2 regions of the Streptomyces sp. NPDC028289 genome follow, and region 2 is predicted to be linked to the other one. Evidence: riboswitches for the same ligand, from Rfam matches in the RefSeq annotation. Region 2 holds a riboswitch; the other holds the start of a gene.

Region 1 (15,022 bases), on a different contig from region 2:
ATGTACGCGTTCCCGCTCCTGCTGCTGAGTGACGGAAGCGGCTGGATCTCGTCACTCGCTGCTATTTTCGGATGGGCGTTCGCAGGGTGGGGTACAACGCTCTACTGGTGGGCAGGAGTGCTCTACGTGGTGCAAGTCCGCCGCCTCGTCCGCGCGGACGCCACAGCCGATTGAGCTCGGCGATTGTCCGGACTTAGTGGCCCCTCGATTGCTCTCGATGGCCCGCGGCGGAAAAGTGCGGGACAATCTGGACGGGTGAAGTCGGCTAGACCGTCATCTCTTAGAGGAGGACGCTTCCGACATGAAGGCCGTCGTGATGGCCGGTGGTGAAGGCACACGCCTTCGCCCCATGACCTCCAGCATGCCCAAGCCACTCCTTCCGGTCGTCAACCGGCCGATCATGGAGCATGTGCTACGGCTGCTCAAAAGGCATGGGCTCACCGAGACCGTCGTCACTGTGCAGTTCCTGGCATCGCTGGTCAAGAACTACTTCGGGGACGGCGAGGAGCTCGGTATGGAGCTCACCTATGCCAACGAGGAGAAGCCACTCGGTACCGCCGGAAGCGTCAAGAACGCCGAAGAGGCGTTGAAGGACGATGCTTTCCTCGTCATCTCCGGCGATGCGCTGACCGACTTCGACCTCACCGAACTGATCAACTTCCACAAGGCGAAGGGGGCGCTCGTCACGGTCTGTCTGACGCGTGTCCCCAATCCACTGGAATTCGGCATCACCATCGTCGACGAAGAGGGCAAGGTCGAGCGCTTCCTCGAGAAGCCGACCTGGGGCCAGGTCTTCTCCGACACGGTGAACACGGGCATCTACGTCATGGAGCCCGAGGTATTCGACTACGTCGAGGCCGACGTTCCCGTCGACTGGTCCGGCGATGTCTTCCCTCAGCTGATGAAGGAAGGCAAGCCGGTCTACGGCTATATCGCCGAGGGTTACTGGGAGGACGTCGGTACCCACGAGTCGTACGTGAAGGCGCAGGCCGATGTCCTGGAGGGCAAGGTCGACGTCGACATCGACGGCTTCGAGATATCCCCGGGCGTATGGGTCGCCGAGGGCGCCGAGGTGCACCCGGACGCCGAGCTGCGCGGGCCGCTGTACATCGGCGACTACGCCAAGGTCGAAGCCGGCGCGGAAATCCGCGAGCACACCGTCGTAGGGTCCAACGTCGTCGTGAAGAGCGGCGCCTTCCTGCATAGGGCCGTCGTCCACGACAACGTGTACGTCGGGCAGCACAGCAATCTGCGGGGCTGTGTCGTCGGGAAGAACACCGACATCATGCGGGCCGCGCGGATCGAGGACGGGGCGGTCATCGGTGACGAGTGCCTGATCGGTGAAGAATCGATCGTTCAGGGCAATGTCCGGGTCTATCCCTTCAAGACCATCGAGGCCGGCGCCTTCGTCAACACGTCGGTGATCTGGGAGTCCCGGGGACAGGCTCATCTGTTCGGTGCCCGGGGCGTTTCCGGGATCCTGAACGTCGAGATCACGCCGGAACTGGCCGTACGGCTGGCCGGTGCGTACGCGACCACCCTGAAGAAGGGGTCCACCGTCACCACGGCCCGCGACCACTCGCGTGGTGCCCGTGCGCTCAAGCGGGCGGTGATCTCCGCGCTCCAGGCCAGTGCCATCGACGTACGCGACCTGGAGAACGTGCCGTTGCCCGTGGCCCGGCAGCAGACCGGGCGGGGCAGCGCCGGCGGGATCATGATCCGGACCTCGCCCGGGGTGCCGGACTCCGTCGACATCATGTTCTTCGACGGGCAGGGCGCCGACCTCTCCCAGGCCAGCCAGCGCAAGCTGGACCGGATCTTCGCGCGGCAGGAGTACCGGCGCGCGTTCCCCGGTGAGATCGGCGACCTCTATTTCCCGGCCAGTGTCTTCGACTCGTACACCGGGTCGCTGCTGCGGAACGTCGACACGACCGGGGTCGCCGAATCGGGCCTCAAGGTCGTCGTGGACGCCTCCAACGGCAGTGCCGGGCTCGTGCTGCCGAGCCTGCTCGGCAAGCTCGGTGTGGACTCGCTGACCATCAACCCCGGCCTGAACGAGGCGAGGCCCACGGAGACCGCCGACCAGCGGCGGGCCGGGCTGGTGCGGCTCGGCGAGATCGTGGCGTCCTCCGGGGCCGCGTTCGGTGTGCGGTTCGACCCGGTCGGCGAGCGGCTGTCCCTGGTGGACGAGAAGGGCCGCATCATCGAGGACGACCGTGCGCTGCTGGTGATGCTCGACCTCGTCGCCGCCGAGCGGCGCAGCGGCCGGGTGGCACTTCCGGTCACCACGACCCGGATCGCCGAGCAGGTGGCCGCGTACCACGGCACCCAGGTCGAGTGGACGACCACCTCTCCCGACGACCTCACGCGTGTGGGGCGCGAGGAGGGCACCATCTTCGGCGGTGACGGCAAGGGCGGGTTCATCGTTCCGGAGTTCAGCAGCGTCTACGACGGCACGGCCGCGTTCGTACGCCTGATCGGCCTGGTGGCGCGGACGCAGCTCACGCTCAGCCAGATCGACGCCCGGATCCCCAAGGCGCACGTTCTCAAGCGGGACCTGGCCACACCGTGGGCTGTCAAGGGACTGGTCATGCGGCGTGTCGTCGAGGCGGCCGGTGATCGTTTCGTCGACACGACCGACGGGGTGCGGGTCGTCGAGACCGACGGGCGCTGGGTGATGGTGCTGCCCGACCCGGCGGAGGCGGTCACCCACCTGTGGGCCGAAGGGCCCGACGACGCGTCCGCGCAGGCTCTGTTGGACGAGTGGTCGGCGACGGTGGACAGCGCCGGACGGTAAAACCGCTGCACGCGTGCGTGCCGGACAGGTGTCCCCACGGGGGCCGGTCCGGCACGCCGGTGGGGCCGTTCGGAGGTACTGGTCGCGACGTGCGACGATGTGCGGCATGCCGCAGCAACCCCCCGTTCGGAGCAGCGCCGCCCGGCCGTCGCGCCCGGACGCCTCCATGTCGTTGATCACCAATGTCATGGACCACAGCCTCGACGACGGGTACGCCGAGGCGGCCGCGCGGAAGCGGGCTCAGGGGGAGAGCGGCGGCATGCCGAAAACCCTCCGGGCCAGGCTGGGGCTCGCCGGCGGTCTGGTGCTGGCGGCCCTCGTGGTGACCGTGGGAGCGGCGCAGGCGCGCGTGACGGCGCCGGTGGTGGCCAAGGAGCGCCAGGAGCTCATCGACAGGGTCGACCGGGAGACGGCGGCCGCCGACAAGCTGGAGACCAGTGTCGACAAGCTGCGGGACGACGTCAGCGCCCGCCAGCGTGCCGCGCTGCAGGAGAGCGGCGGCAGCGGGCAGGCGGACCTGGTGGACGTCCTGTCGGGCGCCACGGCGGTGCACGGCCCCGGCGTGAAGCTGGTGGTGAACGACGCCAAGGAGGCCTCCTCGGGCGGCGACGCCGGCAATCCCCGGGAGACCTCCGGTTTCTCCGACACCGGCCGGGTACGGGACCATGACATGCAGCGCGTCGTGAACGGGCTGTGGGCCGCGGGTGCCGAGGCGGTCTCGATCAACGGGCAGCGGCTGACGGCCCTGTCCGCGATCAGGGCCGCGGGGGACGCGATACTTGTCGACAACAGGCCGCTGGTACCGCCGTACACGGTGCTGGCGGTGGGGGACGGGGAGAAACTCGGCTCCAGGTTCCAGGACAGCCCCGACGGGCTGTACCTGCATGCCCTGGAGGAGAACTTCGACATCCGGGCGGCCCTCTCCACGGAGAGTGACGTCCGGTTGCCCGCCGCGCCCAGTGTGATCGTACGTACAGCACAGCCGTACACCGAGAAGACGGAGAAGGGCACATCGTGATCGCCGTACTTGGCCTCGTCGTGGGCGTCGTGGCCGGACTGTTGGTCCGGCCTGAGGTTCCGGCGGTCGTCGAGCCGTATCTGCCGATCGCCGTCGTCGCGGCGCTCGACGCCGTCTTCGGTGGTCTGCGGGCCATGCTCGACGGGATCTTCGACGACAAGGTCTTCGTGGTGTCGTTCCTGTCCAACGTGGTGGTGGCCGCGCTGATCGTCTTCCTCGGCGACAAGTTGGGTGTGGGCTCGCAGCTGTCCACGGGGGTCGTGGTGGTCCTCGGTATCCGCATCTTCTCCAACGCCGCGGCGATCCGGCGGCACGTCTTCCGGGCGTGAGCGGCATGGGCGAGCACGAGAAGGAGCCGGAGCACCGGCTGCGCAGAGAACTCCCGGCCGAGGTGCCCGCCACGGCGCCGGAGGCAGGGTCCGCCGCCGAGCCGAAGCCGGAGGCCAAGCTGACCGGCCGCGAGAGGCTGGTCCAGGGGCTGTGGCCGCCGCGGGTGAGCCGGGCCCAACTGATCGTCGCCGTGCTGCTGTTCGGGCTCGGGTTCGGGCTCGCCGTGCAGGTGGCGTCGAACAGCGACAGCGACAGCGCGCTGCGCGGGGCCCGTCAGGAAGATCTTGTCCGCATCCTCGATGAACTGGACGACCGTACTCAGCGTCTTGAGGACGAGAAGACAGGACTCGAGAAGCAGCGCCAGGAGTTGCAGAGCAGCTCCGACCAGGCGGCGGAGGCCCGCAGGCAGACGGCCGAGAAGGAGCGGCAACTCGGTATCCTCGCGGGCACCGTGGCGGCGCAGGGTCCTGGCATCACGATGACGGTCGACGACCCGAAGGGGACGGTGCAGGCGGACATGCTGCTCGACGCGATCCAGGAGTTGCGCGCGGCCGGCGCGGAGGCGATCCAGGTCGACGGGGTCCGGGTGATCGCCGGCACCTACCTCACCGACTCCGGGAAGAGTGTGAGCGTCGACGGGAACAAGATCACCCAGCCCTACGTTTTCAAGGTGATCGGCAAGCCGCAGGACCTCGAACCGGCCCTCAACATCCCCGGAGGCGTGGTGCAGACCCTCGAGAAGGAACAGGCGACTGTGACCGTCGAGCGATCGGCCAAGATCGTCGTGGATGCCTTGCGACCGGCGAAGCAGCCTGACTACGCTCGGTCGTCCTCACAGTGAACCGGTGGTGCATGGGGGACGTCCGGCGAGGGCATGAGGATGCGGGGGGTCGGCGCACCGGGGAACCGGAGCGTGGTGGAAACTGTCTGGTGGATACGGACGTTGTGTGGTTGTCCGGGTCTGCCGGTTTATTCAGTCAGGGTTCGTCCTGCCCCACGGGCGGGTCTGTTTCGGTCAAGGGGAATCGCCCGTGAAGTTGTTTGCGAAGTTGTTCGGCAAGAGCGCGCGAGAGGGTAGCGACAACGCGACCGCGCGCCATCGGGCACAGCCCGACGCGGAGGGCCAGCGCCCGCTGTTCCGGGACCAGGTGGCTGGTCCGGGGGGTGACATTTCGGGAGGTCAGGGCGCGCCGTCAGTTGACCCGTCCCAGTCCGGCGGCATAGGTTTCCGGCAACCGTCAACCTCAGGTACGGGTGGAGGGTTCGCCTCCGGCCCGTACGCGTCCAACGCCCCGGCGGGGCAGCCGCGGCAGGAGGATCCGTCCATGTCGGCCCTGGTTTGTACGAGGTGCGGTAACCGCAACGCGGAGAACGCCCGCTTCTGTTCCAACTGCGGAGCCCCGTTGCGCGCGGGCGCCGTCCCCGAGCGTGCGTCGGAGACGACGTCCACGATCTCGATCTCCGGCCTTGAGGCCTACGACGCCGAGGTCACTGGCCAGACCCAGATGCCGTCGCTCTCTCCGGAGGCGCAGGCGGCGGTCGACGCGCTGCCGCTCGGCTCCGCGCTGCTGGTCGTGCGCCGGGGCCCGAACTCGGGCAGCCGGTTCCTGCTGGACAGCGACCTGACCACGGCCGGCCGCCACCCGCAGAGCGACATCTTCCTGGACGACGTGACGGTCTCGCGTCGGCACGTGGAGTTCCGCCGTCAGCCGGACGGCTCTTTCACGGTGGCCGACGTCGGCAGCCTCAACGGCACGTACGTCAACCGGGAGCGCATCGACCAGGTTGCTCTGTCGAACGGTGACGAGGTCCAGATCGGCAAGTACCGGCTGGTCTTCTATGCGAGCCGGCAGGGCATCTGACCCTCCGGAGCTCGCCTGGAGGACCCAGGGAAGAAGGTCCATGCTGCACACACCGAGCGGCGGTACCGGTCACGGCACCGCCGCCACGGAACCCGGGCTGATGAGCATCGGCACGGTGCTGAACGTGCTGCGCGACGAGTTCCCCGAAGTCACCATCTCCAAGATCCGTTTTCTGGAGTCGGAGGGGCTCATCGAGCCGCGCCGTACTCCTTCCGGGTACCGGAAGTTCAGTGCCGGGGACGTGGAGCGTCTCGGGCACGTCCTGCGGATGCAGCGGGACCACTATCTGCCGCTCAAGGTCATCCGGGAGTACCTGGAGGCCATGGAGCGCGGCGAGGCGGTACAGCCGCCCGTGCTGGGGCGGCAGCGGGACGGTGAGGCCGTGCCGGTGGTCTCCGAGGCGCCCACGGTGGCGCGGATCGGCCGGGACGAGCTGCTCGCGGCCGCCGACATCGACGAGAACTGCCTCGCGGAGTGGGAGTCGTACGGGCTGATCGCTCCGCTGGAGGACGGCGTGTACGACGCCGAAACGGTCACTGTGGCCTCTCTCGTGGCCGAGCTGGGCCGGTTCGGGATCGAGCCACGCCATCTGCGGGCGATGAAGGCCGCCGCCGACCGGGAGGCGGGCCTGGTGGACCAGGTGGTGGCGCCGCTCAAGCGCCACCGCAACCCGCAGACCAGGGCCCATGCGGAGGCCCGTACGAAGGAGCTGGCGGCGCTCACGGTGAAACTGCATGCCGCGCTGATGCAGACGGCGCTGGGGGTGCGGCTGCCGTGAGTACCACGACAGGACCCGGGCGGAGGCCGGATCGGGCGCGCGTTCCCGGCCCGACTACCCAAACGTCCCGGGCACGGCCTAGGGTTGCTGTGTGAACGAGCTCGATGTCGTAGGTGTCCGGGTGGAAATGCCCTCCAACCAACCGATCGTGCTCCTGCGCGAAGTGGGAGGCGACCGTTACCTCCCCATCTGGATCGGGCCGGGGGAGGCAACGGCGATCGCGTTCGCCCAGCAGGGCATGGCGCCTGCCAGGCCGCTGACGCACGACCTGTTCAAGGACGTGCTGGAGGCCGTCGGCCAGGAGCTCACCGAAGTGCGCATCACGGACCTGCGTGAGGGCGTCTTCTACGCGGAGCTGGTCTTCGCCAGCGGGGTCGAGGTGAGCGCCCGTCCGTCCGACGCCATAGCGCTGGCGCTGCGCACCGGAACGCCGATCTACGGCAGTGACACGGTGCTGGACGACGCGGGCATCGCGATCCCGGACGAGCAGGAGGACGAGGTGGAGAAGTTCCGCGAGTTCCTCGACCAGATCTCGCCCGAGGACTTCGGCACCAGCAGCCAGTGAGGGACCGGATCGGCCCGTCATCCACCAGGAGGTCGGTGACCGGGCCGGTTCGTGACAGAAGGCCCGTGACGGGCCGGTTCGGGGCTGGTCACAGCCGAAACTCATGGGCAATTGCCAGCGGCCATTGAGAGCGTCCTACGGCCTCCCGCCAGAGCATTCGGCTAGCCTTTCCCCGCGGTGGGGCACGGGAAACCACTCCTAGGGTGATTATCACTCGGCGTGCCGAGTGTGGCGATCGTTGACGCACCCCTGGTGACTGCCTACCGTCGAGAAGGCAGGTCAAGGACGGAGGTCGGCGTGAGAAGCAGCGGCGACGGTATGGCTGGGGGTGCCCCCGGACGCGGTTTCGGGGAGAGCGGTCCGTCCCCGCTTCACAGCAGCATTGCCGGTCACGCCCCGCAGCGGCCGACCGCAGTGCCGAGCGGCGGAGGGGCGGCGTCCATGGCCACCGAGGAGATCGGCTACCGCGGGCCCACGGCCTGCGCGGCGGCCGGCATCACCTACCGGCAGCTCGACTACTGGGCCCGCACCGGCCTGGTCGAGCCCAGCGTGCGGCCCGCCTACGGGTCGGGCACCCAGCGTCTCTACAGCTTCCGGGACGTCGTCGTCCTGAAGATCGTCAAGCGGTTCCTGGACACCGGGGTCTCACTCCAGAACATCCGCACCGCCGTCCAGCACCTGAGGGAACGCGGTTTCCGCGATCTGGAGCGCATGACCCTGATGAGCGACGGTGCCACGGTCTACGAGTGCACCTCGCCCGACGAGGTGCACGCCCTGCTCCAGGGCGGTCAGGGCATCTTCGGGATCGCGGTCGGCGTGGTGTGGCGGGACGTGGAAAGCGCTCTCTCCCAGCTGCACGGCGAGCGCGTCGACACCGGGGAGACGCTCGTCGGCCACAACCCGGCCGACGAACTGGCGCGGCGGCGCAACCGCGCGGTCTGAAGGCCTCATGTGACGCCCCGGCACGGGAAACCGTGCCGGGGCATTGTCAGTGGTGTGGTGCAGCATCGGAGATGTGAGAAACGCGCCCACGATCCTGCATCTCGACATGGATGCCTTCTTCGCCTCGGTGGAGCAGGCGTCCAAGCCGAGCCTGCGCGGGAAGGCCGTGGTCGTGGGCGGGCTCGGACCGCGCGGTGTGGTGGCCACCGCGTCGTACGAGGCCCGGGTCTTCGGGGTGCACTCCGCGATGCCGATGGGGCAGGCGCGGCGGCTGGCGCCGAACGCCGCGTATCTGGTGCCGCGCTTCGGGCTGTACCGGTCGATCAGCGAGCAGGTGATGGGGCTGCTGCGGGGGCTCTCCCCGCTGGTGGAGCCGCTCAGCCTGGACGAGGCCTTCGTGGATCTGGAGGCCGGTGGGGTGGCCTGGGACGCCACGTCGGCGCGGCTGGTCGGGGAGAGGCTGCGCGCCGACATACGGGCCGCCACGGGGCTCTCCGGGTCCGTCGGGCTCGCCGCCTCCAAGATGCTCGCGAAGATCGCCTCCGAACAGGCCAAGCCGGACGGACTGGTGCTGATCGAGCCGGGCACGGAGCGGGCGATGCTCGGGCCGATGACGGTGCGGACCCTGCCGGGGGTGGGGCCGGCGACGGGGGACCATCTGCGGCGGGCCGGGATCACCACGGTCGACGAGATCGCCGAGGCGGGGGAGGACGAGCTGGTACGGCTGCTCGGCAAGGCGCACGGGCACGCGCTGTACGCGATGGCGCTCGCGCACGACGAGCGGCCCGTGGTGGCCGAACGGGAGACGAAGTCGGTGTCGGTCGAGGACACCTACGACGTGGACATCCACGACCGGCTGCGGGTGGGCCTGGAGGTGCAGCGGCTGGCCGACCGGTGCGTGCGGCGGCTGCGGGGGGCCGGGCTGTCCGGGCGGACCATCGTGCTGAAGGTGCGGCGGTACGACTTCTCGACGCTCACCCGGTCCGAGACGCTCAGAGGGCCGACCGACGACCCGACGGTGGTGCGGGAGGCGGCCGCGCGGTTGCTGGACTCGGTGGACACGACGGGGGGCGTGCGGTTGCTGGGGGTGGGGGTGTCGGGGCTGGCCGACTACACGCAGGAGGACCTGTTCGCGCAGGCGGCGGCAGGGGAGGGGGCGGCGGAGTTCGCGGCGGAGGAGGACGTGGCGGAGCCGGTCGCTGAGGAGCAGGTGGTTGCCGAGCGGCGGTGGCCCGCGGGGCACGACGTGCGGCATGCCGAGTACGGGCACGGATGGGTGCAGGGGAGCGGGCTCGGGCGGGTGACGGTGCGGTTCGAGACGCCGGGGTCCATGGGGCCGGGGAGAGTGCGGACGTTCCGGGTCGAGGACCCTGAGCTGGAGCCGGCGGAGCCGCTGCCGTTGGCACCGGGGGTTTCGGCGGACGGCGTGCGTACGTGACCGTGGGTCGGCGCTGGGGGGCTCACCGGCGCTGGCAGGGTGGCGCTGCGCCCACCCGTGCCGCCCCAGCGGCACGACTGCCCGCGGCTGAAGAAACCTGAAGGGGCGCGGGGAACTGCGCGATCAGCCCTCACCGGCCCGCGGCCAAACCACGACCGTACCCGGCGTCGGCGTCACGCCCCCGCGTCCTCCGTCCCCGCCAGCTTGCCGAAGTCGTGGTCCGGATGGTCGTGGGGCGGGGGAGCCGTGTCCAGGCCGTAGTGGTGGTAGAGCTGGAGTTCCTGTTCCGGGGAGAGGTGGCGGCCCACGCCGAAGTCGGGGGCGTCTTTGATCAGGGCGCGGTCGAAGGGGACCTGCAGGGTGCCCTCGACCAGTTCGCTGGGCTCCAGGGGCACGAAGGCGTCCCGGGAGAACAGGCCGGTGCGTATGGCCGCCCACTCCGGCACGCCCGTCGCGTCGTCGAGGTACACCTCGTCGATCGTGCCGATCTTCGTGCCGTTGCGGTCGAACGCCTTGCGGCCGATCAGGTTGCGCGGATCGATGTCGGTCTGCACGGGCCCTCCACTTGGTCGCAACTCATCCGTAAGCACTACAAAAGAGCACATTGAAGGAGGCGGCCACTCGAAGACTCCGGTGTTGCCCCCGCTGGTAGGCTGGCAGGCGGCTGCTGACCCCGTGCGGGAGAGTCCTCCGGGAAACCGGAGGCGCCGAAGGAGCAAATCCTCCCCGGAATCTCTCAGGCTCACGTACCGCACGGACGAGGTCACTCTGGAAAGCAGGGCGGATGCCGACGGTGTCCGCTCTCACCGACGGTGAAAGCCGGTGGTCCACAAGGGCGCACCGGCGAAGCTCTCAGGTCAGATGACAGAGGGGGAGGCCGTCGGGGTACCCGTGCCGGGGTACCCCTCGAAGGTCGCGTCAGACCAGGAGGCCTCCGCAATGACCGCCCAGCGCATTCCGCTCTCCGAGCTTGAGCAGGGTATTCCCTTCGAGCAGCGCCATATCGGCCCCGACCACGAGGCTCGGGCCAAGATGCTCGCCCAGGTCGGGTACGGCTCGCTCGACGACCTGACCGCGGCCGCCGTGCCGGACGTGATCAAGAACGCCGACCGGCTCGAGCTGCCGGCCGCCCGGACCGAGGCCGAGGTGCTGGCCGAGCTGCGGTCGCTGGCCGACCGTAACCAGGTGCTCGACTCGATGATCGGCCTGGGGTACTACGGGACCTTCACGCCGCCCGTGATCCTGCGCAACGTGATGGAGAACCCCGCCTGGTACACGGCCTACACGCCGTACCAGCCGGAGATCTCCCAGGGCCGGCTGGAAGCGCTGCTGAACTTCCAGACCGTGGTCGCCGACCTCACCGGGCTGCCCACCTCCGGTGCCTCGCTGCTCGACGAGGGCACGGCCGCCGCCGAGGCCATGGCCCTGTCGCTGCGCATGGGCAAGAACAAGAAGGGCGTCTTCGTCGTCGACGCGGACGCGCTGCCGCAGACCATCGCCGTGATCCGGACCCGGGCCGAGCCGACGGGCGTGGAGGTCGTGGTCGCCGACCTCCACGACGGTATTCCGGCTGACCTCGCCGGGCGTGAGATCAACGGGGTCCTCGTCCAGTACCCCGGTGCCTCCGGTGCCGTACGCGACATCAAGGCCGTCGTCGAGCAGGCGCACGCAGTGGGCGCGCTCGTCACCGTCGCCGCCGACCTGCTCGCGCTGACCCTGCTGACCTCGCCGGGCGAGCTCGGGGCCGACATCGCCGTCGGCACCACCCAGCGGTTCGGTGTGCCGATGGGCTTCGGCGGGCCGCACGCCGGTTACATGGCGGTCCGGGAGAAGTTCGCGCGCAGCCTGCCCGGACGGCTCGTGGGCGTCTCCGTGGACGCCGACGGGAACAAGGCTTACCGGCTGGCGCTGCAGACCCGCGAGCAGCACATCCGGCGGGAGAAGGCCACCAGCAACATCTGCACCGCGCAGGTGCTGCTCGCCGTGATGGCCGGTATGTACGCCGTCTACCACGGTTCCGAGGGGCTCAAGGCCATCGCGCAGCGGACGCACCGCTACGCCACGATCCTCGCCGCGGGACTCACGGCCGGCGGTGTCGAGATCGTGCACGGCGCCTACTTCGACACCCTCACCGCGCGCGTGCCCGGCAAGGCCGCCGAGATCGTCGCCGCCGCCCGCCAGGGCGGTGTCAACCTGCGGCTCGTCGACTCCGACCACGTCTCCATGGCCTGCGACGAGACCACCACCCGCGCCCAGCTGGGCGCCGTGTGGACGGCCTTCGGCGTCGAGGGCGACGTCGAGGCGCTGGACGCCGTCACTGAGGACACGCTGCCCGAGGCGCTGCTGCGCACCGACGGCTACCTCGCCCACCCCGTCTTCCGGCAGCACCGCTCCGAGACCGCGATGCTCCGCTACCTGCGCAGGCTCGCCGACCGGGACTACGCGCTGGACCGCGGCATGATCCCGCTGGGCTCCTGCACCATGAAGCTCAACGCGACCACCGAGATGGAACCGGTCACCTGGTCCGAGTTCGGCCAGCTGCACCCGTTCGCGCCCGCCGAGCAGGCGCAGGGCTACCTGACCCTCATCCGGGAGCTGGAGGAGCGGCTCGCCGAGGTCACCGGGTACGACAAGGTGTCGCTGCAGCCCAACGCCGGATCGCAGGGCGAGTTCGCCGGGCTGCTCGCCGTACGCGCGTACCACCGCGCCAACGGCGACGCACAGCGGACCGTCTGCCTGATCCCGTCCTCCGCGCACGGCACCAACGCCGCCAGCGCCGTCATGGCGGGCATGAAGGTCGTCGTCGTGAAGACCGCCGAGGACGGCGAGATCGACGTCGAGGACCTGCGGGCGAAGATCGAACAGCACCGTGACGAGCTCGCGGTCCTGATGATCACCTATCCCTCCACGCACGGGGTGTTCGAGGAGCACGTCGCGGACATCTGCGCGCAGGTGCACGAGGCCGGCGGACAGGTGTACGTCGACGGCGCCAACCTCAACGCCCTGGTCGGACTGGCCAAGCCCGGGCACTTCGGCGGGGACGTCTCCCACCTCAACCTGCACAAGACCTTCTGCATCCCGCACGGCGGCGGCGGTCCGGGCGTCGGTCCGGTGGCCGTACGGGCCCACCTGGCGCCGTACCTGCCGAACCACCCGCTCCAGCCCGCCGCCGGGCCGGAGACCGGCGTCGGGCCGATCTCGGCCGCGCCGTGGGGATCCGCGGGGATCCTGCCGATCTCGTGGGCGTACGTCCGGCTCATGGGCGGCGAGGGGCTGAAGCGGGCCACGCAGGTGGCCGTGCTCAGCGCCAACTACGTCGCCAAGCGGCTGGAGCCGCACTACCCCGTGCTCTACACCGGGCCCGGCGGGCTGGTCGCGCACGAGTGCATCATCGACCTGCGGCCGCTGACCAAGGCGACCGGAGTGAGCGTCGACGACGTCGCGAAGCGGCTCATCGACTACGGCTTCCACGCGCCGACGATGTCCTTCCCGGTGGCCGGCACGCTGATGATCGAGCCGACCGAGTCCGAGGACCTCGGTGAGCTGGACCGGTTCTGCGAGGCGATGATCGCCATCCGGGCGGAGATCGACAAGGTCGGGGCGGGGGAGTGGCCCGCCGAGGACAACCCGCTGCGCGGGGCTCCGCACACCGCGGCCGCGCTCGGTGGGGAGTGGAAGCACGAGTACAGCCGCACGGAGGCCGTCTTCCCAGGCGGCGTGTCCGCCGCCGACAAGTACTGGCCGCCGGTGCGCCGGATCGACCAGGCCTTCGGCGACCGGAACCTGGTGTGCTCGTGTCCGCCGCTGGACGCGTACGAGGACTGACGCACAGGGTGTGAGGGAGGCCCCGCTTCGGCGGGGCCTCCCGCTTTCACGCCGGGTAGGCGTGTGTCTGGGTCGCCTTCACCGTCGCCCAGACCGTGGCGCCCGGGTGCAGGTCCAGTTCCGCGGCGGCGACCGTGGTGAGGTCGGCGGCGAGGGCGAGTTCCCCGGTCAGGTCGGCGCGGATCTGGTCGCCGTGGGTCTCCAGGCCGGCGACCTCGCAGCGCCAGAGGTTGCGGGCGCTGGCGCCCGTGGGGCGGTCCCGGAAGAGGGTGACTGCGCTCGGCGGGAACGCGACGAAGACGTCACCGGCGAGGACTTCGGTGGTGGTGATGGTGGTGCTGTTCGAGGGTGCCGTGTCCAGTTCGACCGTGTGACCCTCGGCCCGGCCCCGGTAGAGGTTGAGGCCGACCAGGTGGGCGATGTAGTCCGTGCGCGGGTGGCGGGCGATGTCGGCGGGCGTGCCCTCCTGGACGACCCGGCCGTGTTCGATGACGACCAGGCGGTCGGCCAGCACCATGGCGTCCAGCGGGTCGTGCGTGACCAGGACCGCGACCGCCTCGAACTCGGCCAGATGACGGCGGAGTTGAGAACGCACGTCGAGGCGGGTGCGGGCGTCCAGGGCGGCGAGGGGTTCGTCGAGGAGGAGGAGACGGGGGCGGGTGGCCAGCGCGCGGGCCAGTGCGACGCGCTGGGCCTGACCGCCGGAGAGTCGGCGGGGTTTGACGCCGGCGTGCGCGGTGAGGCCCATGCGGTCCAGCCAGGCGGTCGCCTGGGCGCGGGCCTCGGCCTTTGTCGCGCCCTGGCAGCGGGGGCCGAAGGCGACGTTGTCGAGGGCCGTGAGGTGGGGGAAGAGGAGGTAGTCCTGGAAGACGACGCCCACCGGGCGGGATTCGGGGGGCGTGCGGTCCAACTCCGTGCCGTCCAGGTGGAGATGGCCGGCGGTGAGGGGGGTGAGGCCGGCCAGGGCGCGGAGGGCGGTGGTCTTGCCCGCGCCGTTGGGGCCGAGGAGGGCGACGACCTCGCCGGGGGCGGCGGTGAGGGTGATGTCGAGGTGGAAGGTGGGGCGGGTGACGACGAGGTGGGCGTGGAGGCCGGGCGTCGCCGGGTGCAGGTGGGTGGGGGGTGCCGCCCGGCCTTCGGCCGGGATGGGGTTCCCACCCGCACCACTCGTGTGGGTATCAGTGTCGGGTGCGGATGGCCCCTGCGGGGGCTGAGCGCCGTCGGCGGCCGCGGGGTGTCGGTGTGTCATCGGGGCGTCGTCCACCAGGTCGTCCTCAAGATGCCGTCATCCAACGATCGCGCAGTGCCGCCAGTACCGCGATCGACACCGTCAGCAGCACCAGGCTGAGGGCGATCGCCGCGTCAGGGTCGTTCTGCAGGGCCAGGTAGACGGCGAGCGGCATGGTCTGGGTGCGGCCGGGGAAGTTGCCGGCGAAGGTGATCGTCGCTCCGAACTCGCCCAGTGCA
Region 2 (15,022 bases):
GACCGTTGACCGTCTTGTTGTCGTACTGCGACAGGTTGGTGTTACCGGACTGGCTGATCGCCTGGCCGTTCAGGATCTGCTGCAGGAAGCCGTAGCCGGACGGCCAGTCGGCACCCCACTGCATCATCATCAGGCCGACGTTCTGCTTGTTGTCGAAGTTCGGGACACCGGCGTAGTCGGTGAAGTACTTGCCCGAGGGGTACTGCTTGAGGGTGGCGTTGATGCCGACCTTCTTCAGCGAGTTGATGATCGCCGTGGCGGCGTCGATCTCCTGCGGGCGGTCCGAACGGGCCGTGATGTTGGTGTTGATCGACGTCTTGCCGCAGGCCTTCAGCTGCTCCTTGGCCTTGGCCACGTCGCCCTTGTTGCCGGTGGTGGCGTAGACGTCCGCCTTCGAGTAGCCCGGGATGTCCGGCGGCAGCACCGTGGTGGCGACGTCACCGCGGATCGGGCCGCCCTCGGCGGTCTGCACCGAGACCTTGTCGATCGCGTACTCGACGGCCTTGCGGCAGGCGACGTTGTCGAACGGCTTCAGCTTGGTGTTGATCGCCATGTAGACCAGACGGCCACCGTAAGTGTTGTCCGTGTTGGCCTTCTTGCTGGCGTCGGTGAGCACCTGGGCCTGCGTGGCGGCCTGGACACCCGTGCCGCCGAGGTCGATCGCGTCGCCGGCCTGGACGTCCTTGTCGATCGTCTCGGCGTTGACCTTCAGGTTGACGACGATCTTGTCCGGCAGCTGCTTGCGCAGCGGGTCGGTCTTCGGGTCCCAGTTCTTGTTGCGGACCAGCACGGCCTGCTTGCCGTCCTGGTAGCTCTGGAACTGGTACGAGCCCGAGGACACGATGTTCTTGACGTAGTCGACGCCGTTGTCCTTGGCCTGCGGGACCGGGGCCGTCTGCGGGGCCGAGACCAGGTAGTCGAACTCCTGGAAGGCCTGCTTCAGGTGGAAGACGATCGTGGTGTCGTCCGGGGTCTCGATGGACGCGAGGCCCTTGGCGCTCTTGTCCTTGTAGGGACCCTTGTACTTGTCGCCGCCGACCAGGAACTGCTGGAAGTAGTTCGGGCCGAGGGAGAGCACGTCACGCGCGAAGTTGGAGCGCTCGACGGCGTACTTGACGTCCTTGGACGTGATCGCCGTACCGTCCTGGTACTTCAGACCCGAACGCAGCTTGTACGTCCAGGTCTTGCCGCCGTCGCTCGGAACGCCCTTGCTCGCGGCGAGGTCCGGGACCAGGGTGTTGCCCTTGGAACCGGGGCCGGGCTCGAACGTCATCAGCGGGCGGGCGTACAGCCGGCTGAAGTTGTACATGTAGGCGTAGTACGTGTTACCGGGGTCGAACGAGTCCGGGACGTCGGACAGCTCGTAGGTGACCGTCCCGCCCTTCTTGTCGGACGCGTTGACGACACCCTTGGTAGCCGCGTTGGCCGCGGCGGAGCTGCCGCCGTTGCCGTCCTTGTTGTCATCGGCCTTGCTGCACCCTGCAACCAGCAGGGTGGCGGAGCCGATGGCCGCGATCGCGGCCAGCGCTGACCTTCGCATGATGGGCGGGTTCCCCTCCATTGTCGGAAACTTTTCGGGCTCTCGGTGACAGCAGGCGTCAGCGGCTGCGCGGGTCGAGAGCGTCGCGGAGACCGTCACCGAGCAGGTTGAACGCCAGCACGGTCACGAAGATGGCAAGGCCGGGCACGATCATGTACTCGGGATCGACCTGGTAGTACGTCACCGCTTCGCGGAGCATGCCGCCCCAGGACGCCTGCGGGGGCTGGATGCCGACGCCGAGGAAGCTGAGGGACGCCTCGAAGAGGATGTTGGTCGGGATCAGCAGCGTCGAGTAGACGATGATCGGGCCGACCAGGTTGGGCATCAGCTCCCGGAACAGGATGTACGGGCCCTTGGCGCCCATGCCGCGGGAGGCGTCGACGAACTCACGCTCCCGCAGGGCGAGGGTCTGGCCGCGCACGATCCGGCCCAGGTAGGGCCAGTTGAAGAAGCCGATGACGAATATGAGCACGCTCAGGTGCAGCGGCAGTCCGTTCAGGCCGAACGCGCCGCCCTGGAGGGTGGCGGAGATGGCGATGGCGAACAGCAGGAGGGGGAAGGCCAGGAAGGTGTCCATCAGCCGGCTGATGACCGAGTCGACCCGGCCGCCGTAGTAGCCCGCGACGACGCCCATGATCGCGCCGATCACGTTGGACAGGATCGTCGAGCCGAAGGCGACGACCAGCGACACCCAGGAGCCCTCCAGGATGCGGGTGGCGATGTCGCGGCCGAACTTCGGATCCACGCCCAGCGGGTGATCGAGGCTCATGCCGCCCCAGCCGCCGTTGGGCAGCGAGGTGTTGGCGTCGATCAGCTCCTGGTGGAAGGCGTTGGGGTCGAGACCGAACAGGGCCTGGATGGGGCGGGCGAGGATCGCGACGAGAATCAGCAGAACGACAACGATGCCGCCGGCCACGGCGACCCTGTCCTTCTTGAACCGGGTCCAGGCGATCTGTCCGAGGGAACGACCCTCGATCTGCCCCTTACCGGCACCCTCCAGCACAGCCTCCGGCTGTGCCTCGGCTGCCGCCCCGGTGGTCTCGATCGGTGCGGTCACGGTGAGCGACCCCTCTCGCCGGCGGTGACCGGCCTACGCCAGCCGCGGATTGCGGCTTTGTCGACTTGCTCGATCATGAGGTTTAAACCGACCTCATGTCTGACTGGCGAGTCTTCAGCGTCGTCGCGATCACCCGCCAGATCTGGCGAAGAAAGTATGCGCAACCGTGATGCAGTCCGAGGGATTCCGTTATCCGAACAGTGGGTAACGCCCCTCGGACACGGGTCAGTTGGGACAGAACGCCGAATCCGGCCGGAACGGAGCGTTCCGGCGTCATCTACGCGCGGAGAAATGTGTTCGTTACGTAAATCTTGTGAACCCCCTCGGTCGACCCGAGGGGAGAGCGCCCCGTCGCGTCAGTAACCGCCCTGGGCCGGTGGATACCCGTACCCCGTCGCCGGCGCCGGCGGCAGCGCCGCGTGGGCTTCGCGGTCGTAGAACGGCCGTGCCGTCGCCCGCATCCACATCACGACCGGGTCGTACTCGTCGGTCATCGCGACCGTCGACACCGGCAGCCCGTCCGGCACCGCCCCGATCGACTGCTGCATCATCCCCCGCACCGAGTCCACGGCCGGCGGCGAGGTGTCGTACACGTCCAGGCCGATCGCGAGGTACGGCGCCCCGAGGGCCGGCTGCACCCAGGCGCGGCGCAGGGAGCGCACCGCGGGGGTGCGGTGGGCGTTCTGCGTGAGCAGGGCGTAGAACTGCGGGATCTCGATGGCCGGTTCGGTGAGCCGGAGCGGGCCGGCCGGCTGGCGGTCCAGGCCGGTGGCGATGCGGCGCAGGTCCAGCCAGGGGATGCCGACGCCGCCGCCCGGTGCGTGCGGGTTGAGCCAGAGGCCGAAGTGGTCGGGGTAGAGGGTGCGGGCCACGTCGATGCCGTCGACCACCTCGTACGAGCGGTTCCAGCCGCTCGCGGAGAGTTCCTGGGCCGAGGTCACACAGGGGGCGTAGCCGTGGCCCTCGACCTCCATGTTCCCGTACTGGGCGTCGGGGGAGCCGGCCTGGCCGTGCCAGAGGAGCATCCAGATCTGGCCGGAGGAGGGCGTGGCGAGGGCGCGGAGGAGTGCCTCGTAGGCGTCGTAGCGCCCGGGGGTTACCTGGCGCAGCATGTGCTCGACCTGTCCGGTCGCCGCGGTGCCGCTGGCGCTCACGTGTTACCGCCCCTTCATCTGGTGCCCCGCGTTTGGAGACAGCTTATGCGCCCAGGGGGCGGGGGCCGATTGTCCGTGCGCGGGTGCGGCTTCGTGGTGGCTGGTCGCGCAGTTCCCCGCGCCCCTTGGTTGGCTGCCCTGAGGGCGTTTCTAGTGGCCGTATTGATAGAAGGGACGCACGTTCTCCCGCATCCAGTGGCCGACCGGGTCGTCCGCCACGTCGAGCAGGACCAGGTTCACCGGCCACCTCACCGGCACCCGGCCCAGTGCCTTGCCCAGGGCCTCCAGGGGCAGGGCGCGCACGTCGCCCTCCCACTGGGAGAGTTCGACGCCCACGAACATCACCGGGTCCGCAGTCTCGACCGCGGCGAGGCAGCGGCGGGCCGAGGCGACGACGCCGATCGCCGCGAACTCCGCCGACGCCGCGGCCAGGAAGTCCATCGGGTCGTCCTGCCAGTCCGGTTCGAAGAGGCGGACCCGGCCGCCGGAGGCGGGGCCGTCCAGTTCGGTACGGCCGGTCCGGCAGAGCTGGGCGACCGCCTCCGGCGGCAGCGGGACCCCGACGACTCCCCCGGGGTTCACGGCGATGCCGACCTGCGGGGGCAGCCCGCGGGCGAACTCGACCGCCGGGGCGATCGTGTACGACAGATGGGAGCCGGCCACCAGGCGGAACTGCTCCTCGGAGCTGAAGACCGGCACGTACACCTGGCCCGCGATCTCCGTCGTGGGCAGGTCCAGCGGGCCGCTGTGCGGGCCGCCGCCCTCGGGCAGCGGGATCCACAGGAAACTCCGGCCCAGTACCTCGATGAGCCGGCCCGCCGCCGCGGGCACGCCGAGGGAGGCCGACAGGACCTCCTCCAGTTCGTTGCCGGGCCACCCGCCGTGCGGGTGGGGGTGCGCCTGTGCCGGGAAGTCCGCGGGAATGTCCGCCGGGAAGTCCATCTGCCTACCGCCTGCTGGAAACCACTGGTGAGGCTGGAAAGGCTAGCGGGTGACACCGACAAAGCCACCCCACCAGCCGATTCAGGCCGCGAAGGCGATCCGGCGCAGTACGTCCGCCGCGTCCCGGTCGAGGAGGACCGCCGAACCGACGCCCTCGGGCAGCCTCCCCTTCTCCGCCGCGCGCAGCAGCCGCCCGGCCGCCCGGCGGTGGCGCAGGAAGGCGTACCGGGAGACGCCCCGGCCGCGTTCGCGCTGGCCGTCCAGTGCCGTGCCCGGCGTGACGTCGAGGAGCAGCAGGTGCAGGGTGCCGCCGCGGCGGCGGGCCTCCCGGGCCAGCCAGTCGCGCACCCAGGCCTGGGTCCCGCAGTCGTGCACGACCACGCCCTCGCCGGTGCCGAGGGCCCGACGCAGCCCGGCGTAGTGGGCGATGCGGACCAGCGGGCGGTAGACGGCGTACGGCAGGAGGCGGGCCAGGCGGGAGTCCCAGCGGTCGCGGGTGTCCTGGGAGTCGATACGGATGCCCTGGACGGTGCGGTGCATCAGGGTGGACTTGCCGCTGCCGGGCAGCCCCGTGACCACGACCAGGTCACGGGGGCCGAAGAGCAGGCCGTGCGGGCTGTGCCCGGCGCGATCGCGCAGGTCGCGGACGACCGGTGCGGGGAGCTCGCCGCACCGCTCGCGGGCCGGGGCCGCCGGCTGCCGGGGCACGGCGATGCCCGTCGTCGTCGCGTATGCCGTGGTCCTTGTCACCGTGATCGTCCTCCCTGGGGGTTCAGGAAAGGTTCTCCCCACTTAACGTAAAGAGAAGGTAATCACGGCGTCTCGCGGTTCCGTTCGCGTACTGCCACAGGCCCGTCACAGAACGGAGGGCCAGGTCCGGCCTGCCACGGCCCCGGGCGGCGTGCAATGATGTCCGCGCCAACTGCATACCGGCCGCTTGAATCCGCGCGGGAGAGTCCCCAGCCGTCTTCGCTGGGGCGCCGAAGGAGCAAGTCCCTCCCTTGAATCTCTCAGGCCCCGTTACCGCGCGGGCGAGGCACATCTGAAAAGCGGGCCGCTGTGTCAGTGGCTCCACCCAAGGTGCAAGTCGTGGTCACATCCGTGGTCAGGGCGAACCTCTCAGGTTCCGATGACAGATGGGGAGGACAGCCCTCGCCTGTCATGCCCTTGGGACCTCCGGGAGACGACCGACCGATGAGCAGTACCGATTCCGCCGCACCCCGCCGTACCGCGCTCGATGCCCTGCACCGCTCGCTCGGCGCGACCATGACCGACTTCGCCGGCTGGGACATGCCCCTGCGCTACGGCTCCGAGCGCGACGAGCACGTCGCCGTACGGACCAGGGCCGGGCTCTTCGACCTCTCCCACATGGGCGAGATCACCGTGACCGGCCCCCAGGCCGCCGCCCTGCTGAACCACGCCCTGGTCGGCAACATCGCCTCCGTCGGCGTGGGCCGGGCCCGCTACACCATGATCTGCCGGGCCGACGGCGGCATCCTGGACGACCTGATCGTCTACCGGCTGGCCGAGGCCGAGTACATGGTCGTCGCCAACGCCTCCAACGCCCAGGTCGTCCTCGACGCGCTCGTGGAACGCTCCGCCGGCTTCGAGGCCGAGGTCCGCGACGACCGGGACGCGTACGCGCTGATCGCCGTCCAGGGCCCGGAGTCCCCGGGCATCCTCGCCTCCCTCACCGACGCCGACCTGGACGGGCTGAAGTACTACGCCGGGCTGCCCGGCACCGTCGCCGGCGTCCCGGCGCTGATCGCACGCACCGGCTACACCGGCGAGGACGGCTTCGAGCTGTTCGTGAAGCCGGAGCACGCGGTGGAGCTGTGGCAGGCGCTGACCAAGGCGGGTTCCGCGGTGGGCCTGGTGCCGTGCGGTCTCTCCTGCCGGGACACGCTGCGGCTGGAGGCGGGCATGCCGCTGTACGGGCATGAGCTCACCACCTCGCTCACCCCTTTCGACGCCGGGCTCGGCCGGGTGGTGAAGTTCGAGAAGGAGGGCGACTTCGTGGGGCGCGCGGCGCTCGCCGAGGCCGCCGCCCGAGCGGAGCAGAAGCCGCCGCGGGTGCTCGTCGGCCTGGTCGCCGAAGGCCGCCGGGTGCCCCGCGCCGGATACCCGGTGGTCGCCGGCGGCGAGGTGATCGGCGAGGTCACCTCGGGCGCCCCCTCCCCCACCCTGGGCAAGCCGATCGCCATGGCGTACGTCGACGCCGCGCACTCGGCGCCGGGCACGGCAGGCGTCGGCGTGGACATCCGGGGCAGTCACGAGCCGTACGAAGTCGTGCCGCTGCCGTTCTACAAGCGCCGGAAGTGATCACCCCAACCGGCGTCGGCAACAGCCACCGGGCGTGACCTGGCGCACATCGCCGCTGGTCACGCGCGTTCCCAGCAGTCCCCCATTCACCAGCACTCCCCCGCGTACAGGAGAATTCAGGCCATGAGCAACCCCCAGCAGCTGCGTTACAGCAAGGAGCACGAGTGGCTGACGGCCGCCGAGGACGGCGTGGCGACGGTCGGCATCACGGAGCACGCGGCCAACGCGCTCGGTGACGTCGTCTTCGTCCAGCTCCCGGCGGTCGGCGACACGGTGACCGCGGGTGAGTCCTGCGGCGAGCTGGAGTCGACCAAGTCGGTGTCCGACCTGTACGCGCCGGTCACCGGTGAGATCACCGCGGTCAACGAGGACGTCGTCGACGACCCGTCCCTGGTGAACTCGGCCCCCTTCGAGGGCGGCTGGCTGTTCAAGGTGCGCGTCACGGACGAGCCGGACGACCTGCTCTCCGCCGACGAGTACACCGCCTTCACCGCCGGCTGAGAGCCGCCGCAGACCCCGGCCTAGGAGTCGTAGAAACAGATGTCCGTTCTGAACACGCCCCTGCACGAGCTCGACCCCGAGGTAGCCGCCGCGGTCGACGCCGAGCTGGCGCGCCAGCAGTCCACCCTGGAGATGATCGCCTCGGAGAACTTCGCTCCGCTGGCGGTCATGGAGGCGCAGGGCTCGGTCCTCACCAACAAGTACGCCGAGGGCTACCCGGGCCGCCGCTACTACGGCGGCTGCGAGCACGTCGACGTCACCGAGCAGATCGCCATCGACCGGGTGAAGGAGCTGTTCGGCGCCGAGTACGCCAACGTGCAGCCGCACTCCGGTGCCTCCGCCAACCAGGCGGCCCTGTTCGCGCTGGCCCAGCCCGGCGACACCATCCTGGGCCTGGACCTCGCCCACGGCGGCCACCTGACCCACGGCATGCGGCTGAACTTCTCCGGCAAGCAGTTCGACGTGGTCGCCTACCACGTCGACGACTCCGGTCTGGTCGACATGGCCGAGGTGGAGCGGCTCGCCAAGGAGCACCGCCCGAAGGTGATCATCGCAGGCTGGTCGGCGTACCCGCGGCAGCTGGACTTCGCGGAGTTCCGCCGGATCGCCGACGAGGTCGAGGCCTGCCTGTGGGTCGACATGGCGCACTTCGCCGGCCTGGTCGCGGCGGGGCTGCACCCGAACCCGGTCCCCTACGCGGACGTGGTCACCTCCACCACCCACAAGACGCTCGGCGGACCGCGCGGCGGGATCATCCTCGCCAAGCAGGCCTTCGCGAAGAAGCTGAACTCGTCCGTCTTCCCGGGCTTCCAGGGCGGTCCCCTGGAGCACGTGATCGCGGCGAAGGCGGTCTCCTTCAAGGTCGCCGCCTCGGAGGACTTCAAGGAGCGCCAGCGTCGTACGGTGGAGGGTGCGCGGATCCTGGCGGAGCGGCTCACCGCCGCCGACGCCCGCGAGGCCGGCGTGAACGTCCTGTCCGGCGGCACGGACGTCCACCTGATCCTCGTCGACCTGCGTGCGTCGGAGCTGGACGGACAGCAGGCCGAGGACCGGCTCCACGAGGTCGGCATCACGGTCAACCGCAACGCCGTCCCGAACGACCCGCGGCCGCCGATGGTCACCTCGGGTCTGCGGATCGGCACCCCGGCGCTGGCCACCCGCGGCTTCACGACCGAGGACTTCGCCGAGGTCGCGGACGTGATCGCCGAGACGCTGAAGCCGTCCTACGACGCGGCGGCCCTGAAGGCCCGGGTCGAGGCGCTGACGGCGAAGCACCCGCTTTACCCCGGTCTGAACAAGTAGTTCCCTGGTGGGGGCACCCGACGGCGTGTGCCCCCGCCCTCTCTGGAGGAGTTCCCGTGGCCATCTCGGTCTTCGACCTGTTCTCGATCGGCATCGGCCCGTCGAGCTCCCACACCGTCGGCCCGATGCGCGCGGCCCGGATGTTCGCCCGCCGCCTGCGCAACGAGGACCTGCTGGAGTCCGTCGCCTCGATACGTTCCGAGCTGTACGGCTCCCTCGGCGCGACCGGCCACGGCCACGGCACCCCCAAGGCCGTGCTGCTCGGTCTGGAGGGCGCCTCGCCGCGCACGGTGGACGTGGAGACCGCGGACGACCGCATCGAGGCGATCAAGGCCACGCGCCGCCTGTCCCTCCTCGGCGAGCACGAGATCCCGTTCTCCTTCGACGACGACCTGAAGCTCCACCGCCGCAAGGCACTCCCCTACCACGCGAACGGCATGACCCTCTGGGCCTACGACGCGTCCGGGGCCGAGCTCCTCTCCAAGACGTACTACTCGGTCGGCGGCGGGTTCGTCGTCGACGAGGAAGCGGTCGGCGCGGACCGCATCAAACTCGACGACACGGTCCTGAAGTACCCCTTCCGCACGGGCGACGAGCTGCTGCGCCTGACGAAGGAGACGGGTCTGTCGATCTCCGCGCTGATGCTGGAGAACGAGCGGGCCTGGCGCACCGAGGAGGAGATCCGCGCGGGCCTGCTGGACATCTGGCGGGTGATGCAGGCGTGCGTCTCCCGCGGCATGTCCCGGGAGGGCATCCTGCCGGGCGGGCTCCGGGTGAAGCGCCGGGCCGCCGTGACCGCGCGCCAACTGCGCGCCGAGGGCGACCCGCTGGCGCACGCGATGGAGTGGATCACGCTCTACGCGATGGCCGTGAACGAGGAGAACGCGGCGGGCGGCCGGGTGGTCACCGCCCCCACGAACGGCGCGGCGGGCATCATCCCGGCGGTCCTGCACTACTACATCAACTTCGTCCCGGGCGCCGACGAGGACGGCGTGGTCCGCTTCCTCCTCGCGGCCGGCGCGATCGGCATGCTCTTCAAGGAGAACGCGTCCATCTCCGGCGCCGAGGTCGGCTGCCAGGGCGAGGTCGGCTCGGCCTGCTCGATGGCGGCGGGCGCGCTCGCCGAGGTCCTCGGCGGCTCGCCCGAACAGGTCGAGAACGCGGCCGAGATCGGCATGGAGCACAACCTCGGCCTCACCTGCGACCCGGTCGGCGGCCTGGTCCAGATCCCCTGCATCGAACGCAACGGCATGGCCGCGGTCAAGGCGGTCACCGCGGCCCGCATGGCCATGCGCGGCGACGGCTCCCACAAGGTGTCCCTGGACAAGGTCATCAAGACCATGAAGGACACGGGCGCCGACATGAGCGTCAAGTACAAGGAGACGGCCCGGGGCGGGCTGGCGGTGAACATCATCGAGTGCTAGGGAAAGGGGCCCTGACCGGCCCGTTCCTGTCTTTCGGCACTGTCGGGGGCCTTCCCTGCTCACACGGCGGAAAGTCCCCGGAGAGTCTCCGGGACAGACTTGAAAGTCCCCGAAAAGTCCCCGGCGTGTCCCCGGACCGACGATGCTTCCAGGGTGTGTGAGCAGGGCCTCCTCTGGGTCGCCTCCTGTCTCCTCGTGGTGCCTGCTGGTTCCCGGACAGCGAAGTCGGTCGCCGGCGTCGCGCTGCCCTGTGCCGACCGGGACTGGTGAGCAAAAGATCTTGCCGAACCTGCTCGCGATCTGGCTGAGGGTTCAGCCTTGGCGCTGGAAATGGACAGTCGAGCCGGCTCCTGTACCGCGTACTGGTGAGCGCGTCGACGTATCGCGTACACCGGCCGCCTGTGCAGGCATCATGTGCAACGGCCTTACGGGGAGGCCCCTCCCGACACCGCCCGACCGCGATGTCGCCCCCGGGAGAAAGATGTCGACGCCGTCCGGTCGCCCGGCGGCATGCTGAGGACTGCGCACCGCATCGTGGAAGCGCGCTCCTTGCGCCGGGCCCTGTACCGAAGGCCGGGGTGGGTCGCCCCTGTTCGGGAGCGTCCCACCCCGGCTGTCGGCCGTTCTCTACTTTCTCTTGAGGGTGAAGTTCTCGGTGACGGTGGACTTCTTCTTGATCTTCACCGTCGCGACGGTCGGCTGGAAGCCGTCCTTGGCGACGATGACGGTGAGCGGGTTGTTGCGGACGTCGAGCCACAGGGCGTACCCGCCGTGGGTGTCCGTCGTCAGCGTGTAGCTGGTGGCCCAGGTGTCGATCTGGACGGTGGCCCCGGCGATCGGCGCGGTGCCGCCGTCCGCGGTGACCCCCAGCACTGTGCCGGTGATCTTGCCCCAGGTCTTGGGCGGGGCGACGTCCATCTCCACGGGGAGACCGGGCACGGAGTACGGGGTGTCGGAGCTGACGGACAACCGGGCGGTGAAGTCTCCCGGCTGGGTCACCTCGGCCACGGAGGCGTCCAGGGTGATCGTCACCTTCGAGCTCTTGCCGGGCTGGAGGGTGAGCTGCTGTTCGCTCTCGCTCAGCCAGCTGACGTCGGCCGTTTCTCCCTGGTCGTAGCCCGGCAGCACCTCCACCGTCGTTGCGGGGGTTGCGAGCGCGACGCCGCCACCGACCTTGAAGAAGCCGAGCGCACCTCCGCCGCGGTAGGTGGCGGTGTCGGCGTTGGGCAGGGTGGTCCAGGTGCCGGCCTTCGGGTCGAAGGCGAAGGCCTGGTTGGTGATGCTGTTCTGGGTGACGCCACTGGCGGTGACGAGCAGGCCGTTGGCGGAGGTGTAGGCGGCGCCCCAGAGGGTGATCGGCAGGTCGGCGACCTGTGACCACGCGTTGGCGGCGGGGTCGTAGACGTAGGAGTGCTTGTCCTCGCTGTTGCCGTTCAGACCGCCGGCGCAGTAGAGCTTGCCGCTGATGCCGGCGCAGGAACTCCAGGAGATCGACTCCGGGTAGTCGGCCACGGTGGACCATGTGTCGGCAGCCGGGTCGTAGACGGTGACGTCCGTGCTGCCGCAGGATTCCGCCCCGCAGCCGCCGACCACGTAGAGCTTGCCGTCGAGCACGGCGTTGCCGGAGCCGGCGTAGGGCTTGGGCGAGGCGGCGCCGGTGGTCCAGGTGTCGCTTGCCGGGTCGTAGATCTCCAGCTTGGAGTCGGGGTCGCCGCTGGCTCCCCAGCCGCCGACGGCGTAGAACTTGCCGTCGATGAAGCCGTGGGCGGGATCCTCCCGGGTGTCCGCCGCGCCGGCCAGCTTGGTCCAGGTACCGGCGACCGGGTCGAGGACGTACATGTCCTTGGTGTCGGCGCTGCCGTTGAAGCCGAAGGCGGAGTAGACCTTCCCGTCGTTGGTGGCGACAGCGTTGTCCATCAGCTTGACCGGCAGGTCGGGGGCCGCCTGCCAGGCGTCACCGGCGGCTCCCGGAGCCACCTTGGCGGTGGTGCCCGCGGCGGTCGCGGCGGCCTTGCTCGACAGCGGGGAGTAGGTGCCCTTGACCAGTTTCAGCGGGGCGCCGCCCGCGGACTCGATGCTGAACCCGCCGGGCTGTTCCCCCAGTTTGACGGTGGCGGCCGCCGTGCCGGTGTTCTTGATGGTCAGGCTCTCGGTGGTCTGCTCGCCCCAGCCGACCGACGCGGTGACCGAGGTCTTGTCCAGGGTCAGCTGCCCGGCGCCGAGTGCGAAGTCCGCGCCGACAGCGCTGTCGGCCGCCACCTTCACCGTCTTGTCGAGGCCCGTGTAGTGCGGCTTCGCCGCGGTGAAGCCGTGGCTGCCGAGGGAGGAGAACAGGGCGTAGACGCCGTCGCCCAGGGCGGGGTCGTCGGGAGTGGCGAGGGTGACGGCGCTCTGCTTGTCGTCGTCCTTGTTCGTCACGGTGGCGCCGACCAGCCCCGTGGAGGTGTTGGCATCCGTCACGGTGCCGGTAAGCAGACCGCCGGGCAGGGCCGTGACGTGGCGGTCGCCGACGAAAACGTTGTCAACCTTCCACCACCAGCCGAACGAGCTGGTGAAGTGGAAGCGTAGCTGGACCGATGCCTTGCCGGCGTAGTCGGTCAGCGGGAGTTCGACCTTCTGCGCGCCGAAGGTGGTCTCCGTGGCGGACCAGAGACTGGTCCAGGTGGCACCACCGTCGGTGGTCACGTCGACGCCCGCGCTCTGGCCCCCGATGGCCCAGTAGTCGTTGGCGAAGGAGATCTCGGGTGCGGAGTTGCCGGTGAAGTCGTACACGGGGCTGAGCAGTTGCGAGTCCTGGTGCGCGCCGTTGCCGTAGTGGTCGCTGTCGACGACGGCGAACCCGCCGTCGCCGCCGGTGGTGTTGCCGCGTGAGCCCGGGTCGTCGAAGGCCCAGCCGCCGGTCGTCCCGTCGGCGTTGACCACGCTCCAGCCCTTCGGGGCGGAGTCGGTCGAGTCGAACGTCTCGGTGGTGCCTTCGTCATGCACCGAGTAACCGGTGGGCGCGGTGGCCCCCCACGGGTCGACCGGGACCGCGACGTTCAGACTCTGGTCGGAGTCCCCGACGGTGATCTTCTTGGTGGGCGACGTGTAGCCGGGATAGGCGCTGTCCACGTGCAGGGTGTAGTCGTGGCCCTGAGGCAGCTTCAGGTCGAAGGAGCCGGTGAGGGGGTCGGTCCACACCGGACCGCCGGGGACGCCGTCCGCGGTGATCCTGGCGTAGAGCGGCCAGCCGTGGCCGGAGCCGTCGGTGACCTTGCCGGAGACCGTCCGGCTGGGGACCGGGGCCAGGGCGAAGTTCTTGGTGAGGGTGTCGCCGTCGGCGAGGGACACGCCGGAGGCCGTGCTGGTGGCGTAGCCGTAGGCTTCGACGGTGATGTCGTAGCTGCCCACCGGCAGGACGAGCGAGTAGGTCCCGTCGGCGGCGGTGTGCGCGGTGCCGCCGCCCTGGGTGGTGACGGTGGCTCCGGCGACCGGCTTGCCGGTGCTGTCGTCGGTGACGGTGCCGGAGAGCTTCCCGTGCGGGCCGCTGCGGAACGCGGCCAGCCCGTCGGGCGTGCCCAGGCCGGTCGGGCCGTCGTACCCGGCACCGGCGGTGCACAGGTAGGCGGGAGTGCAGGTGCCGTTGTCGCCGCTGGTCACGTCATTGAGACCGGCCCCGGAGGCGTACGGATAGGAGTTGGGGTACGTGCCCGCGACAGGGGTCCCGGCGTCCGCGTACACACTGGCGATGATCGGAGAGGCGGCGCTGGTGCCGCCGTACACCTGCCAGCCGCCACCCCCGTAGGTCTGGTAGACCGCGACGCCGGTGGCCGGGTCGGCCACCGCGGAGACGTCCGCGACGGTGCGCTTGTCGCATCCGGTGTCCGTCTGGAAGGCCGGCTTGGGCTCGTAGAGGGAGCAGCCGGATCCCGGGCCCAGGCCATCGCGGTTCCAGACCGACTCGGACCAGCCGCGTGCGGTGCCGGAGTCCCGGACCAGTGAGGTGCCGCCGACCGAGGTCACGTAGGGAGAGACGGCAGGGTAGGCCACCCCGTAGTCGCTGTCACCCGAGGAGGCGACCACAGCGACACCGGGGTGGTTGTAATGGGCGTCGTACGTCGTCTCGTCCGGGGTCTCGCCGCTGCCCGGGGTGCTGTTGTAGTTGGTGCCGTAGGAGTTGGAGACGTACTTGGCACCGAGCGCGACCGCCTGGTCGACAGCCGCCCCGAGGTCCTCGAAGCTCGGCTGGTCCGCCTCGACGAGCAGGATGTGCGCGTTCGGCGCGGCCGCGGAGACCATATCCAGGTCGAGTGAGATCTCGCCGGCCCAGCCGGAGTCGGGCGCGGGGTAGTCGGTGCCGCCGCGCTCGTCGGCCTTGGTGAAGCAGCCGTTTGCCGTGGTACAGGCGGGCAGCCCGTACTGCTCGCGGTAGACGGCCAGGTCGGCCTCGGCGCTGGGGTCGTCATAGGCGTCGACGATGGCGATCGTCTGGCCCGCACCGCCGTCAGCGGGAAGGCTGTAGGCGCTCTGCAGGTCCCCGGCGCCGTAGCCGCTGGGGCTGACGGAGGCGGCCAGCAGGCCCTTGACGGCCTTGGTGTCGGTGCGGCGCAGGGCGAAACAGGCGGCCTCGCCCTTCTTGGGCGTGGCGCAGGAGGGTTCGAGGGCGGCCTTCTTCTTGGCCGAGGATGCCGAGGCAACGGACGGGGGCGCCGCGTGGGCCGGGATCTGCATGCCCAGGACCGTCATGGCGGCGGCACTCAGGACCGTCAGGCAGGCGGCGGCTCTTCGGCGTAAAGCTGAA

What was found. A riboswitch is a leader RNA that binds a small molecule or an ion and turns the genes downstream of it on or off. The one in region 2 is predicted to bind glycine.
Region 1: linked by a shared signal. The riboswitch ahead of gcvP (aminomethyl-transferring glycine dehydrogenase) and the one ahead of gcvT (glycine cleavage system aminomethyltransferase GcvT) in region 2 are both predicted to bind glycine.

What each region holds. Positions count from the first base shown of each region.
Region 1 covers NZ_JBVHTI010000008.1:643-15,664, forward strand. The annotation lists gene ACZ4UV_RS36655 (CDP-alcohol phosphatidyltransferase family protein) at 1-174, shown strand, start outside; gene ACZ4UV_RS36660 (sugar phosphate nucleotidyltransferase) at 302-2,797, shown strand; gene ACZ4UV_RS36665 (DUF881 domain-containing protein) at 2,904-3,815, shown strand; gene ACZ4UV_RS36670 (small basic family protein) at 3,812-4,144, shown strand; gene ACZ4UV_RS36675 (DUF881 domain-containing protein) at 4,150-4,986, shown strand; gene ACZ4UV_RS36680 (FHA domain-containing protein) at 5,177-6,007, shown strand; gene ftsR (transcriptional regulator FtsR) at 6,048-6,785, shown strand; gene ACZ4UV_RS36690 (bifunctional nuclease family protein) at 6,877-7,350, shown strand; gene ACZ4UV_RS36695 (MerR family transcriptional regulator) at 7,648-8,292, shown strand; gene ACZ4UV_RS36700 (DNA polymerase IV) at 8,366-9,730, shown strand; gene ACZ4UV_RS36705 (PRC-barrel domain-containing protein) at 9,904-10,284, opposite strand; glycine riboswitch at 10,399-10,492, shown strand; gene gcvP (aminomethyl-transferring glycine dehydrogenase) at 10,670-13,555, shown strand; gene ACZ4UV_RS36715 (ABC transporter ATP-binding protein) at 13,602-14,804, opposite strand; gene modB (molybdate ABC transporter permease subunit) at 14,830-15,022, opposite strand, start outside.
Region 2 covers NZ_JBVHTI010000014.1:87,856-102,877, forward strand. The annotation lists gene ACZ4UV_RS48240 (ABC transporter substrate-binding protein) at 1-1,540, opposite strand, end outside; gene ACZ4UV_RS48245 (ABC transporter permease) at 1,599-2,597, opposite strand; gene ACZ4UV_RS48250 (enhanced serine sensitivity protein SseB C-terminal domain-containing protein) at 2,954-3,751, opposite strand; gene ACZ4UV_RS48255 (enhanced serine sensitivity protein SseB) at 3,902-4,693, opposite strand; gene ACZ4UV_RS48260 (AAA family ATPase) at 4,775-5,449, opposite strand; glycine riboswitch at 5,632-5,729, shown strand; glycine riboswitch at 5,730-5,839, shown strand; gene gcvT (glycine cleavage system aminomethyltransferase GcvT) at 5,888-7,015, shown strand; gene gcvH (glycine cleavage system protein GcvH) at 7,139-7,516, shown strand; gene glyA (serine hydroxymethyltransferase) at 7,556-8,818, shown strand; gene ACZ4UV_RS48280 (L-serine ammonia-lyase) at 8,875-10,242, shown strand; gene ACZ4UV_RS48285 (carboxypeptidase regulatory-like domain-containing protein) at 10,870-14,967, opposite strand.